Regions from separate parts of the Tenacibaculum sp. SDUM215027 genome, predicted to be linked through region 2. Evidence: riboswitches for the same ligand, from Rfam matches in the RefSeq annotation. Region 2 holds a riboswitch; the other holds the start of a gene.
What was found. A riboswitch is a leader RNA that binds a small molecule or an ion and turns the genes downstream of it on or off. The one in region 2 is predicted to bind S-adenosylmethionine.

Region 1 (8,331 bases), on a different contig from region 2:
ATTAGTAAAAGCAATTGATAAAGAACTTTCTAACCTTATCAAAGTCATTGTTAAAAGTGGTAAAACACCAATTATTATTGGTGGAGGTCATAACAACGCTTACGGAAACATTAAAGGACTTTCTGAAGGTAAGGAACAACCTGTAAATGTGATTAATTTAGATGCGCATACCGATTTACGTCGTTTGGAGGAACGTCATAGTGGTAACGGATTCTCGTATGCGTTGCAAGAAGGTTTTATTAAGAATTACTTTATGTTTGGATTGCATGAAAACTACACGCCTCAGTATGTTTTTGAAATGATTCATGATAGTTTAAACTTAGAGTACAACACCTTTGAAGAGTTAGAAGTATATCAATCTACTTCTTTTGATGGAGAATTACAACGCGCTAAAAATTTTATAAAAAACACTCCTTTCGGAATTGAAATTGACTTGGATTGTATACAACACTTTCCTAGTAGTGCCATGACACCTAGCGGATTTACACCACAGCAAGCACGTAGATTCACACATTATTTTGGAAAGCTACAAAATGCTTCTTATTTACACATTTGTGAGGGTGCTCCAGCAGTAGTTAAAGATGACATTGCTAACGGACAAGTAGGAAAATATATCAGCTATTTAATTTCTGATTTTATTAAGGTTAAGAGTAATTAATTATAAGTTATTTCGAACCGAGTGAAATGAAGTGTGAGAAATCTTAAGAATGTTTGTAATTAACTTTAATGAGATTTAGCTCCGCTAAACCTTACGGTTTCTCCTTCGGTTCGAAATGACGATTCCTTTAATCTATTTACTCTATCCACAAGTTTCCTTCTGAATACGTTTTAGCTTTACCACTAATTAATATTCTATCCTTTTTATTTTGACACTTTAATATTCCTACTCTTTCAGAAACCTGTATTGCATCAAGATTATCTTTATCCAATCGAGAACTCCAAAATGGTACCAATGAACAATGAGAAGAACCAGTAACAGGGTCTTCTAAAATAGAAGATTGTGGTGTAAAATATCTTGACACAAAATCGGAATTATCTCCTACAGCTGTAACTACTACCCCTCCTGGATCTAAATTTATTTGATCAAAGGTCTGCCTATCTACTTTTATATTCTTTATTTCCTCTTCAGAATCATATACTAATACATAATCTCTAGATTTTAAAACCTCTTTAGGCGCTATATTTAAAGACTTCTGAATAATTTCAGGTAACTCAGAAGCAACAGGCATTCGAGAGGGTAAATCCATAGAATAAAATTTTTTTTCAATCTTAATAGTTAAATCACCACTCAGCGTTTCAAATACTATTTCGTTATGAGGATAGTTTAAAATTGAGTGTAAGCAGTGAGCAGTAGCAAGTGTTGCATGTCCGCATAAATCCATTTCAATTTCTGGAGTAAACCACCTTAAATGTATCTTCTCTCCTTTATCAACAAAAAATGCTGTTTCTGCCACAGCATTTTCTTTTGCTATTTTTAAAAGAACTTCATCAGGAAGCCAATCTTGTAACGGAACAACACAGGCAGGATTTCCTCCAAATACTTTATCTGTAAAAGCGTCTATTTGATATAATGGTAATTTCATCTTTTTCTTTGTTTAATTATGTAAATATATTGCTTTCAGTTTTGTTGCATAAACAAGATAACAATAAGAAATTTACTAATGTCATTACTGTAAATGTCAACAAATTAGTTAACCTTTACAATTTCGACCAAAGGGAGAAATCTCATTAAATATGAGTTACTCATATTTAATGAGATTTCTCACACTCTGTTTCACTCGGTTCGCAATGACGGTTAGTAATAAACTACCTCAAGGAATAAAAATATTGGCTATCGACCTACTACTAAAAAACTGCCTTAGCAATTTGTTGAATGTTTGTAGACCTTCCCATTGAATAATAATGTAAAATAGGAACTCCTCTTTTTTGTAACTCTTTGCTCTGAGTAATGCACCACTCTACTCCTACTTGTCGTACTTCTGCATTATTTTTACAATTCACAACTCCTTTTACCAAAGCATCTGGTAAGTCTACCTTAAATCGGTGTGGAATTAAATTCAACTGTTTTTTGGTCGAAATAGGTTTTAAACCCGGAATAATAGGAACTGTAATACCTTCTTCTCTACATTTTTCTACAAACTCAAAATACTTTTGATTGTCAAAAAACATTTGAGTAATCACATAATTCGCTCCGTTTTTGATTTTCTTCTTTAAAAAGTGGATATCAGAATCTAAACTTGGTGCTTCCATGTGTTTCTCAGGATATCCTGCTACACCAATACAAAAGTCAGTTTTTGATGAGTTTTGTAAATCATCATCCAAATACCTTCCTTTATTTAAGTTTTCTATTTGCGTAACCAACTCACTAGCGTATCCGTGCCCCTCTTTTTCTGGTTTAAAATAGGTTTCGCTTTTTACAGCATCACCACGCAATGCAACCACGTTATCAATTCCTAAAAAGTCGAGATCAATTAAAAAGTTCTCGGTGTCTTCTTTGGTGAATCCTCCACATAAAATATGCGGAATGGCATCTACTTGATATTTATTTTGAATCGCCGCACAAATACCTACAGTACCTGGACGTTTTTTTACAACTTGTTTTTTCAATAGTCCATCCCCTAACTCTTTATACACGTATTCTTCACGATGGTAGGTTACGTCTATAAAAGGAGGATTAAACTCCATTAACGGATCAATATTTTTGAATATTGACTCTATTGTATCTCCCTTTAGCGGTGGAAGTATTTCAAACGAAAACAATGATTCTCCGTTAGCTTTTTCTAAATGTTCTATTACCTTCATAAGCGTATCTTATAAAGGCGTATTTAACTATACCAATGAAGCTGCAAATAACGATATTGCTGCCATTACTAGTAACTGTATTGCAAACCGAATCTCTAAATTATACTTTTTCATTTGTCTAATTTTATTGATTTTTTATAGGGCAATATTACTACTGTTTTGTAGTTTTTAGTTTACCTAACTTAAAACTTATTGTTAATTAAATACGCTCTTTTGTTTATTTATTTTAAAGTTATTATTAATTATCTGAAATATTAGAATGCAACCATTTTCTGGCTTTTTCTAAGGCTATATTTTTTCTTTCTGCGTAATCTCTTACTTGGTCGTCTGTTATTTTTCCTAAGCCAAAATATTTAGCTTCTTCATTAGCAAAATAATACCCCGAAACTGCTGCTGCTGGCCACATAGCTAAACTTTCGGTTAAGGTTACTCCTATGTTCTCTTCTACCTGTAAAAGCTCCCAAGTGGTCTCTTTCTCTAAATGATCTGGACATGCAGGATAACCTGGTGCTGGACGAATTCCTTTGTAGTCTTCTTTTATTAATTCATTATTGGTTAAATTTTCTTCGGAAGCATAGCCCCAATGTTTGGTTCTAACTCTGTGGTGTAAATATTCTGCTAAAGCCTCTGCAAAACGGTCGGCAATGGCTTGTGCCATAATTGCATTGTAATCATCGTGATTTTCTTTGTATCGTAATGCCAGTTCATCTGCTCCAAAAATAGCTGTACAAAAAGCTCCCACATAATCCTTTCTCTTTGTTTCTTTAGGAGCAATAAAATCTGCCAATGCAAAACTAGGTTTCCCTTCACGCTTTTTTAACTGCTGACGTAAGGTTCTAAACACAACCACTTCCTTTCCTTTCTTTTGTACAGAAATATCATCATCGTTAATAGAGTTCGCTTCAAACAATCCAAAAATAGCTTTGGGTTTCAAGGCTTGCTTTTCTATAATTTGTTGCAACATTTCTCGTGCATCTTTATATAAACTAGTTGCCTCTACCCCCACTACTTCATCTTCTAAAATATCTGGATATTTCCCGTGTAAATCCCAAGAACGGAAAAACGGACTCCAGTCAAAATACGGTACTAAATCTTTTAAACTTACCTGTTCTAACTTTTGTACACCTAATTCTTTAGGCTTGGTAATATTAGTTGTTTCCCAATCTATTTTGAATTTTCGCTCTCTCGCTTCTGCAATAGGTATGTAATGCTTTTGTTTTCCTCGTTTTAAAAACTTATCACGAAACTCTTCATAATCTTTCTTTAATTTGGCTACATATTCATTGGAGGTTTCTTTGTTTAATAAATCTCCTACTACTGTTACCGCTCTTGACGCATCATTTACATGTACTACTGCATTTTTATACTGCGTATCTATTTTGACTGCAGTATGTGCCTTTGAAGTTGTTGCTCCACCAATTAATAATGGAATCTCCAAGTTTTGACGCTCCATTTCTTTCGCTAAATACACCATTTCATCTAACGAAGGTGTTATCAATCCGCTTAAACCAATGGCATCTACCTTTTCATTTTTAGCAGTTTCAATAATTTTCTCTGGCGGAACCATCACGCCTAAATCTACTATTTCGTAGTTATTACAACCTAAAACAACAGATACTATATTTTTACCGATATCGTGCACATCTCCTTTTACAGTTGCCATGAGTATTTTCCCTATAGCTTGCTGTTCTTCGCTTTTGTCTGCTTCTATATACGGATTTAAATAAGCTACTGCTTTTTTCATTACTCGAGCAGATTTTACTACCTGAGGTAAAAACATTTTTCCTTCTCCAAACAAATCTCCAACCACGTTCATTCCTGTCATTAAATGTCCTTCAATGACGTGTAATGGTTTTGTTACACTTAAACGAGCTTCTTCTGCATCCTCTTCAATAAAAGCATCTATTCCTTTTACTAATGAGTGTGTAATACGTTCTTGTAGCGGTAAACTCCTCCACTCTAAAACTTGCTCACTAGTTTCTTTTTTATTTCCTTTTACCGTTTCAGCAAAATCTAATAATCGTTCGGTGGCATCATCTCTTCTATCAAGAATAACATCTTCAATATGCTCTAATAAATCTTTTGGAATATCATCATAGACTTCTAACATCGTCGGATTTACAATTCCGATGTTCATTCCCGCTTTAATAGCGTAATAAAGGAATACGGAATGCATTGCTTCTCGTACCACATTATTTCCTCTAAATGAAAAGGAAACATTGCTCACCCCTCCACTAACACTAACATGAGGTAAATTTTTACGAACCCAACGGGTTGCTTCTATAAAGTCGATTGCATTTTTTCGATGCTCATCCATTCCTGTTGCTACAGGAAATATATTTAAATCGAAAATAATGTCTTCAGGAGCAAAGTTTACTTTATCTACCAATACCCTGTAAGAACGTTCTGCGATTTCTTTTCTTCGTTCATAGGTATCTGCTTGTCCTGTCTCATCAAAAGCCATGACAATTACTGCGGCTCCATATCGTTTAATCTGCGTAGCTTCCCAAATAAATTTTTCTTCCCCTTCTTTTAAGGAAATCGAATTAACCACTGACTTCCCTTGTACTACTTGTAAACCTGCTTCTATAATCTCCCATTTTGAGCTATCAATCATAATAGGCACACGACAAATATCAGGTTCAGCTGCTATCAAATTTAAAAAGCGCACCATGGCTTCTTTTCCTTCAATTAAACCATCATCGAAATTAATATCAATAATTTGCGCACCTCCATCTACTTGATGACGAGCTATAGCTAAGGCTTCATCAAATTTTTCTTCTTTTATCAATCGAAGAAATTTACGAGACCCCGCAACATTTGTTCGCTCACCTACATTGATAAAATTACTTTCGGGCGTAATAATTAACGGTTCTAAACCAGATAATCGCATATATCTTCTCTCTTCACTCATCTTCTAATTATTTGACTGTGATACTGCTACAAATTCAGCATGACGTGGTTTGTACTTAGCTGCTACCTCTGCAATTGCTGAAATATGTTTAGGCGTGGTACCACAACATCCTCCTATGATATTTATTAAATTTTTCTTTAAGTATTCTTCTATCTGCTCCGCAGTTTCTTCTGGGGTTTCGTCATATTCTCCAAAAGCATTGGGCAATCCTGCATTGGGATGTGCCGAAATAGCAAATTCTGTTTTAGAGGCAATTGCTTCTAAATGTGGTTGCAATAAATTGGCTCCTAACGCGCAATTAAATCCAACAGACAGTAAAGGAATATGTGAAATAGAAATCAAAAAAGCTTCTGCTGTTTGCCCAGATAAAGTTCTTCCTGAAGCATCGGTAATGGTTCCTGAAACCATGATAGGAACTTCAATATTTCGTTCAGCTTTTACCTCTTCAATAGCAAATAATGCCGCTTTGGCATTCAACGTATCAAAGACAGTTTCTACTAACAAGATATCCGAACCTCCATCTAACAAAGCTTCTACTTGTTGCTTGTAAGCTATTCGTAACTCGTCAAACGTTACGGCTCTGTATCCTGGATCATTTACATCAGGCGACATGCTTGCGGTACGGTTTGTTGGACCGATAGACCCTGCTACAAAACGAGGTTTATGAGGTTCTTTCGCTGTAAATTCGTCAGCTGCTTCTTTAGCTATTCTCGCTGATTCATAATTTAGCTCATACACCAAATTTTCCATTTGGTAATCGGCCATAGCAATGGTAGTACCCGAAAAAGTATTGGTTTCTACAATATCTGCCCCAGCGGCAAAGTATTTTCTATGGACTTCTTTTACCGCCTCAGGTTGAGTTATGGATAATAAATCATTGTTTCCTTGTAACGGAGTTGGGTAATCTTTAAAGCGCTCTCCACGAAAATCTTCTTCAGTAAACTTATATTCCTGAAGCATGGTTCCCATAGCACCATCGAGTACGAGAATTCGTTTTTGTATTTCTTGATAAATGTTTGACATTCCTGATATTTAGTGTAATGTTATCAGGAAAAGAGGAAGTAAAATTCTTTTCGTTATCTCCCTGCCGAAGCAGTAGAATGTAGCACCTTCTTTGTTTGCACAAAGGGTTGCTAAGGTTTCAAAGGGTCTATTCCCTCCACCTTTCTTGATAACATCAATACGTTAATGAACGGGGCAAAGTTATAGTATTATTTTTTAGTTACCAAAACTAAAAATAAATAAAAGAAGAAAGACCGCTTTTGCAGCTAGGTAACAACATAATTTTGTTTTATCTTGGATGCTTGAAACAAGAAGAATAAAATTGCTAAAAATTTCACTTATCATGTTTAAATACACGGATAAAAGAAGTTATAGTTCTTTTATAACGAGTTGCAAGTAATAGAAAATCGAAACCCTGAATTCAAGAACTTAACGCACCAAATTATTACAAGAAATAACTTGACTAAAATTTTTATTTAACTTAAACCAATAGTAAAATTCTGAATTAAAAGTATGGGAACTTCAACAAATAAATGGATTAAAATAATTACTTTATTATTAATTATGTTATTATGTATATGGGACGCCAATGATAGATTTAGTAGAAGGGATACTGATTCTGGAATGTTTTTTTCTTTTGCTGCAATTACTTTTGCAATAAGCGCTATATTTTTCTTCTTTCACAAGAGGACGTTTAAGCCAAAAGAGCGGACAAAAGAAGAGGAGATAATAATTTCTGATAAAACAATTTTATCTATGTTTATAACGATAATAATTTTGTGTTTTACTATATTTCAACTATTCACCAGAATAAATGATTTTTTTGATAAAAAAGCAGAAAGAGAACAAGATAGAAAAGACAAAATAGAGAATTATCAAAGGTGGATTAAGGAAATGACATACAATATTGACAATTTATCCAAATTTCATTATCTGAAAACAACGTATTTAAAAGAAAAAAGTTCTTTTCAAAATTTTTTGAAAGTTATTGAAATAGACGATTCAGAAGTTAAACTGGTTAAGTTTCGTGTAGGAGCTTATAATCCAATACCACGTCTTATTCAGGAAAGTTACATTAAAGATAATAAGAAAGACACAATAACATTAACGATAGAGAAACTCAAGAACACCATTTTTAGTAACTCAAAAATAAGAGAAAACACTTATACTTATCAAGATAGCCTTAGAAAAGAAGGTCTTTTCTATCTTATAGAAGATATGTACTATATAAACGGTCCTTCTTTGTCTAGACAATACGAAATGGCAACTAGTAAATATGGAGAAGGAGATACTATTTTTTTTAATTTTGAAAATTTAAATAAAAAAGCTCATTTAACAAAAATTGTTAATATTGCAGGAGACTTTGAATGGCATAGTGTATTACCAATACCTATAAAGGGTTTTAAACTTAATTCTAATAGAAACGTGGAATTTGAATTAAAAGCAACTAATGTAGATTTTAAAAAAGATTATAAATTTAAATTATACTTTGAGGATTCTCTTAAAAACAAACATATTTTTTTAGTAACCAAAAGATTTCAAGATCAACCATATTTTTATGAAAGTAAGAGAGTCTTTGATTAATAATTTTTATGGTTTTGAAAGATATTTAA
Region 2 (8,331 bases):
GATACTTCACCAAGTTTACCTTTGGATGTTCTTCTAAAAACTGCGCTACTTTCAAGGCGTTTTCACAATGTTTTTCTACCCTGATTGCTAAGGTTTCTAAACTCTTAGACAACACCCAAGCATTGAATGGTGACATTGCAGGACCCGTATTTCTTGAAAATAAATAAATCTCTCTGATCAATTCCTCTTTTCCTACCGTAACTCCTCCTAAAACACGTCCTTGACCATCTATTAGTTTTGTAGCTGAGTGAATGACCAAATCAGCTCCGAATTTAATTGGGTTTTGTAAGTACGGAGTTGCAAAACAATTATCTATCACCAATAATAAATTATGTTTCTTAGCAATGCTTCCTAACAGTTCTAAGTCTAAAATATCGACTGCTGGATTTGTTGGTGTTTCCGCATATAAAATTTTAGTATTGGGTTGAATTAAACTTTCAATCTTATCTGTTTCATTTACTTTAAAATAACTTGTTTCAATATTCCATTTTGGTAAGTATTTTGTAAACAAACTATGTGTTGACCCAAAAACAGAGCGACACGATACAATATGATCTCCTGCATTTAACAGAGCTCCAAAAGTTGAAAACACCGCTGCCATACCTGTTGCAAACGCATATCCTGCTTCGGCTCCTTCCATAGCCACAATTTTATTTACAAATTCTGTTGTATTCGGATTTGAAAATCGGCTATATAAGTTCTTTTCTTTTTCTTCTGCAAACGACGCTCTCATATCCTCAGCATCATCAAATACAAAACTTGATGTTAAGTATAAAGGTGTTGAATGCTCTGAAAATTGTGAACGTTCTGTTTGTGTTCGTATGGCTTGGGTTTCAAAATGTTGTTGACTCATGTTATTTTTTTAGATGTTAGACCGCTTCGTTGTCAGATAAAGGAATCAAGATTTTTGGGTCTTAGTTCTTCTACCTTTTTTCTCTGCTCTATTTTTGAGGTTCTTGTTTCTAAGTTTTCTATTCCTTTTTTCTGATGTCACTTCGAGTAAAATTATTGAAATGAAATAAAAATAATTTTGTATCGAGAAGTATTGTAATCGTTCTCGATACAATTTTTACTTCGTTAATACTCCATAAAAATCACTCGAACTGACAAAGGCTTTAACAAATCTTATCTCTATTTTCTTGGTTCTTGGTTCTTGGTTCTTGTTTCTTTCTACTAATTATTATTCTTTGCTAATCGTAAAATATCTCCAAATACCCCTCTTGCAGTAACTTTTGATCCTGCTCCTGCTCCTTGTATTACGATAGGTTGTGCTCCATATGACTCTGTGTAGATTTCAAAAATTGCATCAGAACCTTTTAAACTTCCTAGGGGTGAACTTTCAGGTACAGATACTAACTTTACATCTAACTCTCCTTTTGTTTGTTGTAAGTCTCCATGTAAATCTCCAATATATCGTAGTACGTGTTTCTCTTCTTGAGTTTCTTTTTGTCGTTGAAATGTTGAATTTAACTTTTCTAAACTCCCTAAAAACTCATCAGAAGATACTTCTCTATACGCTTCTGGAATTAAGTTCTCTATTTGAATATCTTCAAACTCATTTTCTAAGTCCAACTCTCTAGCTAAAATTAAAAGCTTTCTGGCAACATCATTTCCACATAAGTCTTCACGAGGATCAGGTTCTGTAAATCCATTTTCTATCGCTTCTTGTAATACAGTTGAAAATGACACTTCTTCCGCAGAAAACTTATTAAACAAATAACTTAATGATCCTGAAAACACTCCTCTAATTCTAGTGATATTTTCTCCTGAATCATGTAATAACTTAATCGTATCAATCAATGGTAAACCTGCGCCTACATTGGTTTCATACAAATAACTCTTTTTATTTTTATCTAAGGTTTTACGTAGTTTTTTATAAAAATCATACGAAACAGTATTTGCTATTTTATTTGATGAAACTAAGTCGAAACCTGCATTAACCAACGGAATATAGTTTTCTATAAAATCTAAGCTAGCTGTATTATCTACTGCTATTAAATTTTCTAAGTGATGCTCTCTTGCGTATGTAATTACATCATTTACAATGTCTGTATTTTCTTCTATGTTTTCAAGCTCTTCCGACCAATTAGTATCGGCTCCATTCTTAGTTAACAATACTTTTTTAGAATTAGCAATTGCAAAAATGTTCAACTGGATTTTTCGTCTTTCTAAAATCGTTTTTGAATTTTCTAAAATCTGCTCTATCAATGTTCCGCCCACTAAACCCTTACCAAAAACAGCTATATTTATTTTTTTAGCAACTCCAAAAACTTGACCGTGAATTACATTCAACGCTTTGTGTAATTGTTCTTTTTTTACTACTAAACTTACATTTTTACCAGTAATGGTATTGTTAAATAGTAATGGTACAACCTGGTTTTTAATCAACGTATTGTACGGATGATGAAACTCACTTAAGTCTTGCCCGATGATAGAAATTACCGATACTTCTTCAAGAATAGATATTTGACTTACATCTTTTGTTTGTAAGTCATTTTCAAACTCCTGCTCTAAGGCTTTTACGGCTGCTGCTGCATTGTTTTTATCAATCACCAAACCAATTCCTCTTTCTGAAGAACCTTGTGAAATTATACTCACACTAATTCCGTGATTACTCAATGCTTTAAAAATACGAGCGTCTACTCCTACTTTTCCTAACAATCCTCTTCCTTCAAAATTTATCAAAGCTACGTTATCTAATACTGATAAAGATTTAATTCCTTTTGATGTTGATCTTGCTGTTATTAGTGTTCCATTATCATTAGGGTTAAAGGTGTTTAATATTCGAAGATTGATATTCTTCTCCAACAGTGGAATTATCGTTTTAGCGTGTAAAATAGTAGCACCGAAGTTTGCTAATTCATTAGCTTCTGAAAATGACAATTCTTCTATCTTTTTAGCATCTGCAACCAAATCAGGGTTTGCAGTAAAAATACCATCTACATGCGTGTAGTTTTGTAACTCTTCGGCATCTAAATAGTTTGCCAATAACGAGGCTGTATAATTACTTCCGTTTCTTCCTAAAGTAGTGGTTTCATTTTTTAAGTTTGATGCTATAAACCCAGCTACAACGTTTACTGTTGTACCGTTATACTGCTTAAAGTGATTCAATACATTTTCTTTTGATACTGCAACTATTGACTGTCCGTTACCTAAGCTTTCATCCGTTTTTAATAAGTTTCTAGCATCTGTAGCATTTGCGTTAATACCTTTTTGTTGTAATAAATCGGTTACTGTTTTTATAGACAATAATTCTCCTTGCGCCAATACTTCGTCTTTTATCTTTTGGCTATAATCTCCTAACAAACGAACACCTTCAAATAATTTTTCTAGCCTATCAAACTCCCCAGAAAAATCTACCAATGGAGTTAATTTTGTTTGCTCATATTTAAAAGCTTCTAACTGCTCTTTAAAAACTTCATTTTTAGCTGCTTTTTCTAAAATCTCTTCCAACTCATCAGTCGCTTTCCCTCTTGCAGAAACAACTACAGCTATATTTTCTCCTTCATTAATTTTTTGTTCTATGATAGCTACAACATTTTGTATGCCTACATTCGACAAAGATTTTCCGCCAAATTTTAAAATTTTCATTCTTTTATTCTTTGATTTTTGATTGAATATCGGTTCAATAATTTTTTCTAATTGTTTGTATTCTATTAAGAAAGCATCATGCCCATGATCTGAATTGATTTCATTATAGGTTACATTTGCATGAACAGATGCCAGTTGTTTATGTGTTTCTCTGTTTTCTTCCGCTGTAAAAAACAAATCAGAATCTACGCCAACAATATGGATCTCTGCTTCAATGGTTTCTAACACATCTAATCCTTCTCTACCTTTTGTAACATCAATTGTTTTTAATAACTGATTCATCAATTTGTAAGAAGCTAGTTGATAACGCTCTTGTAATTTTTTTCCGTGGTGTAACAGCCAACTTTCAACATTAAAAATTTGCAACTCCTCGTTTTTAGAGCGTTGAAATCGTTTTTTAAATGATTCTGGGGTTCGGTAACACAGCATTGCATGCATACGAGCATCATGTACAGGATTGCTAGAATTGGTTAAAAACTGTTCTTGTATTTGACAGTTTGCTATTAACCAATCAGTCGATTTCCAGTCGGTCGCAATAGGAATTAAGTGTTTTGTTATTTTCGGATTAACTACCGCCATTTCCCAAGCTATTCCACCACCTAGAGAACCACCTATCAACGCAAATAATTTTTCAACCCTTAGTTGTTCTAGCCCTTGTAAAAAGATGTTTGCAACATCACGTGCTACAAAGCTTTTATAATCATCAATTAAAAAATCATCATAACCGTTTCCTGGAATGTTAAAGCACAAAACTGTATACTGACTCGTATCAATAATCTTGTTTTTACCAACCAAATCTTGCCACCAACCATCAGTTCCTGTAACATTGCTGTTTCCTGTTAACGCATGGTTAATAAGTACCACAGGTGCAGTGCCCAATGCTTTTCCGAAGGTTTGATAGCTCAACGGAATTTTATCGAATTGTGCACCGCCTATTGTGGTATAACTAAGAATATGTATATGTTGTAAATCACTTTTCATTATTGATATTTTTAGATGCTGTTTTGAAGTAAATTCAGGACTAATAGCCTAGTCTTTATCTGTACTTGTTGATATAACTCTTTTACGCTACTACTTCTGTAGGAATTTTAGCAAACGCTTCTTCTAAATCCTTTTTTAAATCTTCAATATTTTCCAGTCCAACTGATAAACGGATTAAATCTTTAGTTACTCCTGTGCTTTCTTGTGCCTCATCATTCAACTGTTGGTGCGTGGTACTTGCAGGGTGTATAATTAAAGATTTGGTGTCTCCAATATTAGCTAGTAATGAAAAGAGTTTTGTATTATCGGCAATGGTTTTAGCTGCTTCATACCCCCCTTTTACACCAAAGGTTACTAACCCACTTTGCCCTTTTGGTAAGTATTTATCGGCTAAAGCTTTGTATTTATTTCCTTCTAATCCTGGATAATTTACCCAAGCAACCTCTTCTTGTTCTTCTAACCATTTTGCTATAGCTAACGCACTTTCACTATGTTTTTGAATTCTTACTTCTAAGGTTTCCAATCCTTGAATAATATTAAATGCATTCGTTGGACTTAAAGCTCCTCCAAAATCACGTAACCCTTCTAAAATTAACTTAAACGTGTATGAAGCAGCTCCTAAAGCTTCGTGGTATACTAATCCGTGGTATCCTGCTGAAGGCTTAGTAAACTCGGGGAATTTTCCATTTGCCCAGTTAAAAGTTCCTGCATCAATAATTGCTCCTCCTAACGAGTTTCCTTGTCCACCAATGTATTTTGTTAACGAGTGAATTACAATATTTGCTCCGTGTTCAATCGGATTTAATAAAGCTGGAGTTGCTACTGTATTATCTACAATAAACGGAACTTCTGCCTTTTTTGCATGTGAAGAAATGGCTTGTAAGTCTAACACATCTAATTTTGGATTTCCTAATGATTCTACAAAAAATGCTCTAGTATTTTCTTGTACTGCATCAGCAAAACTATCAGGGTTTGAAGCATCAACAAACGTAGTGGTAATTCCTAATCTTGGTAACGTAACATTCAGTAAATTGTAGGTTCCTCCATACAAACTACTCGAAGCAACAATATGATCCCCAGCTTTTAGTAAGGTTAACAATCCTGTTGAGATTGCTGCGGTACCAGAAGCAAATACTACTGCGCCAATACCTCCTTCTAAAGCAGCTAAACGGTCTTGTAAAATTTGATTAGTTGGATTGTTTAATCGGGTGTAAATAAAACCTAATTCTTTTAACGAAAATAGATTTGCTGCATGTTCTGAATCGTTAAAAACATACGATGTTGTTTGATAAATAGGAACTGCTCTTGTTCCTCCATTTTGTGTTACATCGTGACCTGCGTGCAACGCATTGGTTGCGAATTTTTGTGTACTCATTTTTCTTGTTTTTGAGTTAATAAAAAAATTAAACCAAAAGCCAAAACACATCCTTTTTTAGATGTTGCTTACTAGAAAAATGTTATTAAGAAATTATAAGAAAGTTCTTGTAGAAATAAAGAAACTTCTTTGGGTTATCTATCCTCGAGTTTTTTACGCTCTGGTAGAATTTAGCACCTTCTTTGTTTGCACAAAGGGTTGCTAAGGTTTCACAGGGTCTAATCCCTCCACCTTTCTTGATAACATCGTCAATAAGTGTTTGAACTTTTACGAGCACAAATATTCAATTATAAAATTGAATATTCCAAATTTATTTTGATTTTTATTTAAAAAAGTGTTTTGAATTATCATCAACACATGCAACCAAGTAATTAACAATCAACAAACTACATTGTTTCACTTAAACAAAAGGTTTAGTGTGTTTTTTATCTTAAGAACTACAAGATAACATAGAACAACCCACTTTATTTCGTGCCCATTCAGGACGTTTTACGAACCATTTTTCATTTTCTGGCTGCTCATCATAAGGTTTTTTCAGCAGTAAATATAACTCATTTAACAATACAAAATCATTTTTATTTGCATCATCAATGGCTAATTGCGCCATATAATTTCTAAGTACATATTTCGGGTTTACAACGTTCATTTTTACTTTTCTGTCTTCATCCGAAACAGTTTCATTCTGTAATCTATCTATATAATTTCGAAACCAGTTTTCCCAAGATTTTTTTATTTCGTCTACAATTTCTGAAGGCGTATAAAATGCTTTTTTAATTTTTTTTATTACCTCCTCTACAGTATCATTTTTAGAAACACTTGACAACAATCGGAAAAAAATTGTCATGTCTGTTTCTGTTTTTTGAAGTACTTCTTCAAGATCTGAAACTAACGTTCCGTCTGATTGTTTTGAAGAAAAAAGCCCTAATTTTTCTCGCATCATCTGCATGTACTTTTCAGGAAATTTTTCTTGATAATTTTCTAAAACAACTTCTAAAGGTTCAGCTTCTTCAATTAAAGGATATAAAGCATTTGCCAACTGATATAAATTCCATAAAACCACCTCTGGCTGTGAACCATATCGATAACGTTTATGTTTATTATCAGTAGTATTAGGTGTCCATCCATGATCATAACCTTCCAACCATCCGTAAGGTCCATAATCAATTGTTAAACCTAAAATCGACATATTATCTGTATTCATAACCCCGTGCACAAATCCAACACGCTGCCAATGAATTACCATTTCTAAGCTACGTTCGGCTACTTCCTTAAAAAAGGATACGTATGTTTCTTTTGAAGGTTCTCCTAAATGAGAAAAATGATGTTTAATTGTATAATCAACCAGTGTTTTTAATGTTTTTACATCTCCTCTGGCAGGAAATATTTGATAACTACCAAAACGTAAAAAAGACTCGGCTGTTCTACACACAATTGCTCCTTTTTCATATGCAGCATTTCCATCATACATCACGTCTCTTAGTACCTGATCTCCTGACAGTGCTAACGATAAAGCTCTTGTAGTAGGTACGCCCAAATGATGCATAGCCTCGCTACACAAATATTCACGAACAGAAGAACGTAACACTGCTAATCCGTCTGCAGTACGTGAATATGGTGTTTCACCAGCTCCTTTTAATTGTAAAACCCATTTTTTGTTATTATGGATTACTTCAAACAAATTAATTGCTCTACCGTCTCCTAATTGACCTGCCCAATGCCCAAACTGATGGCCTCCATAACACATTGCATAGGGTTGTGTACTAGCATATACTTTATTCCCTGTGAACACATTTTTAAACTCTTCGGAAGCTACTTTAGCTTCTATTAGTCCTAATTCATTTACCATTTCATCCGAAACATGAATTATTTCTGGATTGGACGTTTTTTTAGGAGTTACATACGAAAAGCAAGCTTCTGTAACCTGTCTTCGAGTATTTTCTTGAATTGGGTCTGCAGGTAACTCTTCTATAAAGGTATTTTGTATATTGAATTTCAACACGTTCTATTGTTCTTTTAATTTGTCTGCGTATAGCTTTTTCAATTTTGCCAATTTAGGTGAAATAACTACTACACAATACATTTGATCTTTATTCTTTTCGTAAAAATCTTGATGACTCTCATCTGCCATATGAAATTTGGATGCTGGACTTATTTCTGTTACAATTTCATCTTCATAGTAAGCAGCTAACTTTTCTATTACTTTTTCAGCAGTTATTTGTTGTTCTTCTGTATGATAAAAAATAACGGAACGGTACTGTGTTCCTACGTCTGCTCCTTGTTTGTTTAATGTTGTTGGGTCATGACTTGTCATAAACATTACCAATAACTCTTCATAACTTATTATTTCAGGATTAAACGTTGCTTGTACTACTTCTGCATGCCCT

Region 1: it holds a riboswitch for S-adenosylmethionine, as region 2 does, so the genes downstream of both, ACQYZ7_RS14725 (homocysteine S-methyltransferase family protein) here and ACQYZ7_RS16430 (O-acetylhomoserine aminocarboxypropyltransferase/cysteine synthase family protein) in region 2, are expected to answer to the same signal.

Annotation. Positions count from the first base shown of each region.
Region 1 is NZ_JBNXUE010000007.1:285-8,615, reverse strand. Features, by position in the region: gene ACQYZ7_RS14745 (formimidoylglutamase) at 1-658, shown strand, start outside; gene ACQYZ7_RS14740 (PhzF family phenazine biosynthesis protein) at 795-1,583, opposite strand; gene metF (methylenetetrahydrofolate reductase [NAD(P)H]) at 1,846-2,802, opposite strand; gene metH (methionine synthase) at 3,041-5,716, opposite strand; gene ACQYZ7_RS14725 (homocysteine S-methyltransferase family protein) at 5,720-6,739, opposite strand; SAM riboswitch class I at 6,790-6,894, opposite strand; gene ACQYZ7_RS14720 (hypothetical protein) at 7,232-8,302, shown strand.
Region 2 is NZ_JBNXUE010000011.1:21,676-30,006, forward strand. Features, by position in the region: gene ACQYZ7_RS16420 (O-succinylhomoserine sulfhydrylase) at 1-853, opposite strand, end outside; gene thrA (bifunctional aspartate kinase/homoserine dehydrogenase I) at 1,174-4,572, opposite strand; gene ACQYZ7_RS16430 (O-acetylhomoserine aminocarboxypropyltransferase/cysteine synthase family protein) at 4,655-5,947, opposite strand; SAM riboswitch class I at 6,079-6,193, opposite strand; gene ACQYZ7_RS16435 (protein adenylyltransferase SelO) at 6,378-7,943, opposite strand; gene msrA (peptide-methionine (S)-S-oxide reductase MsrA) at 7,950-8,331, opposite strand, start outside.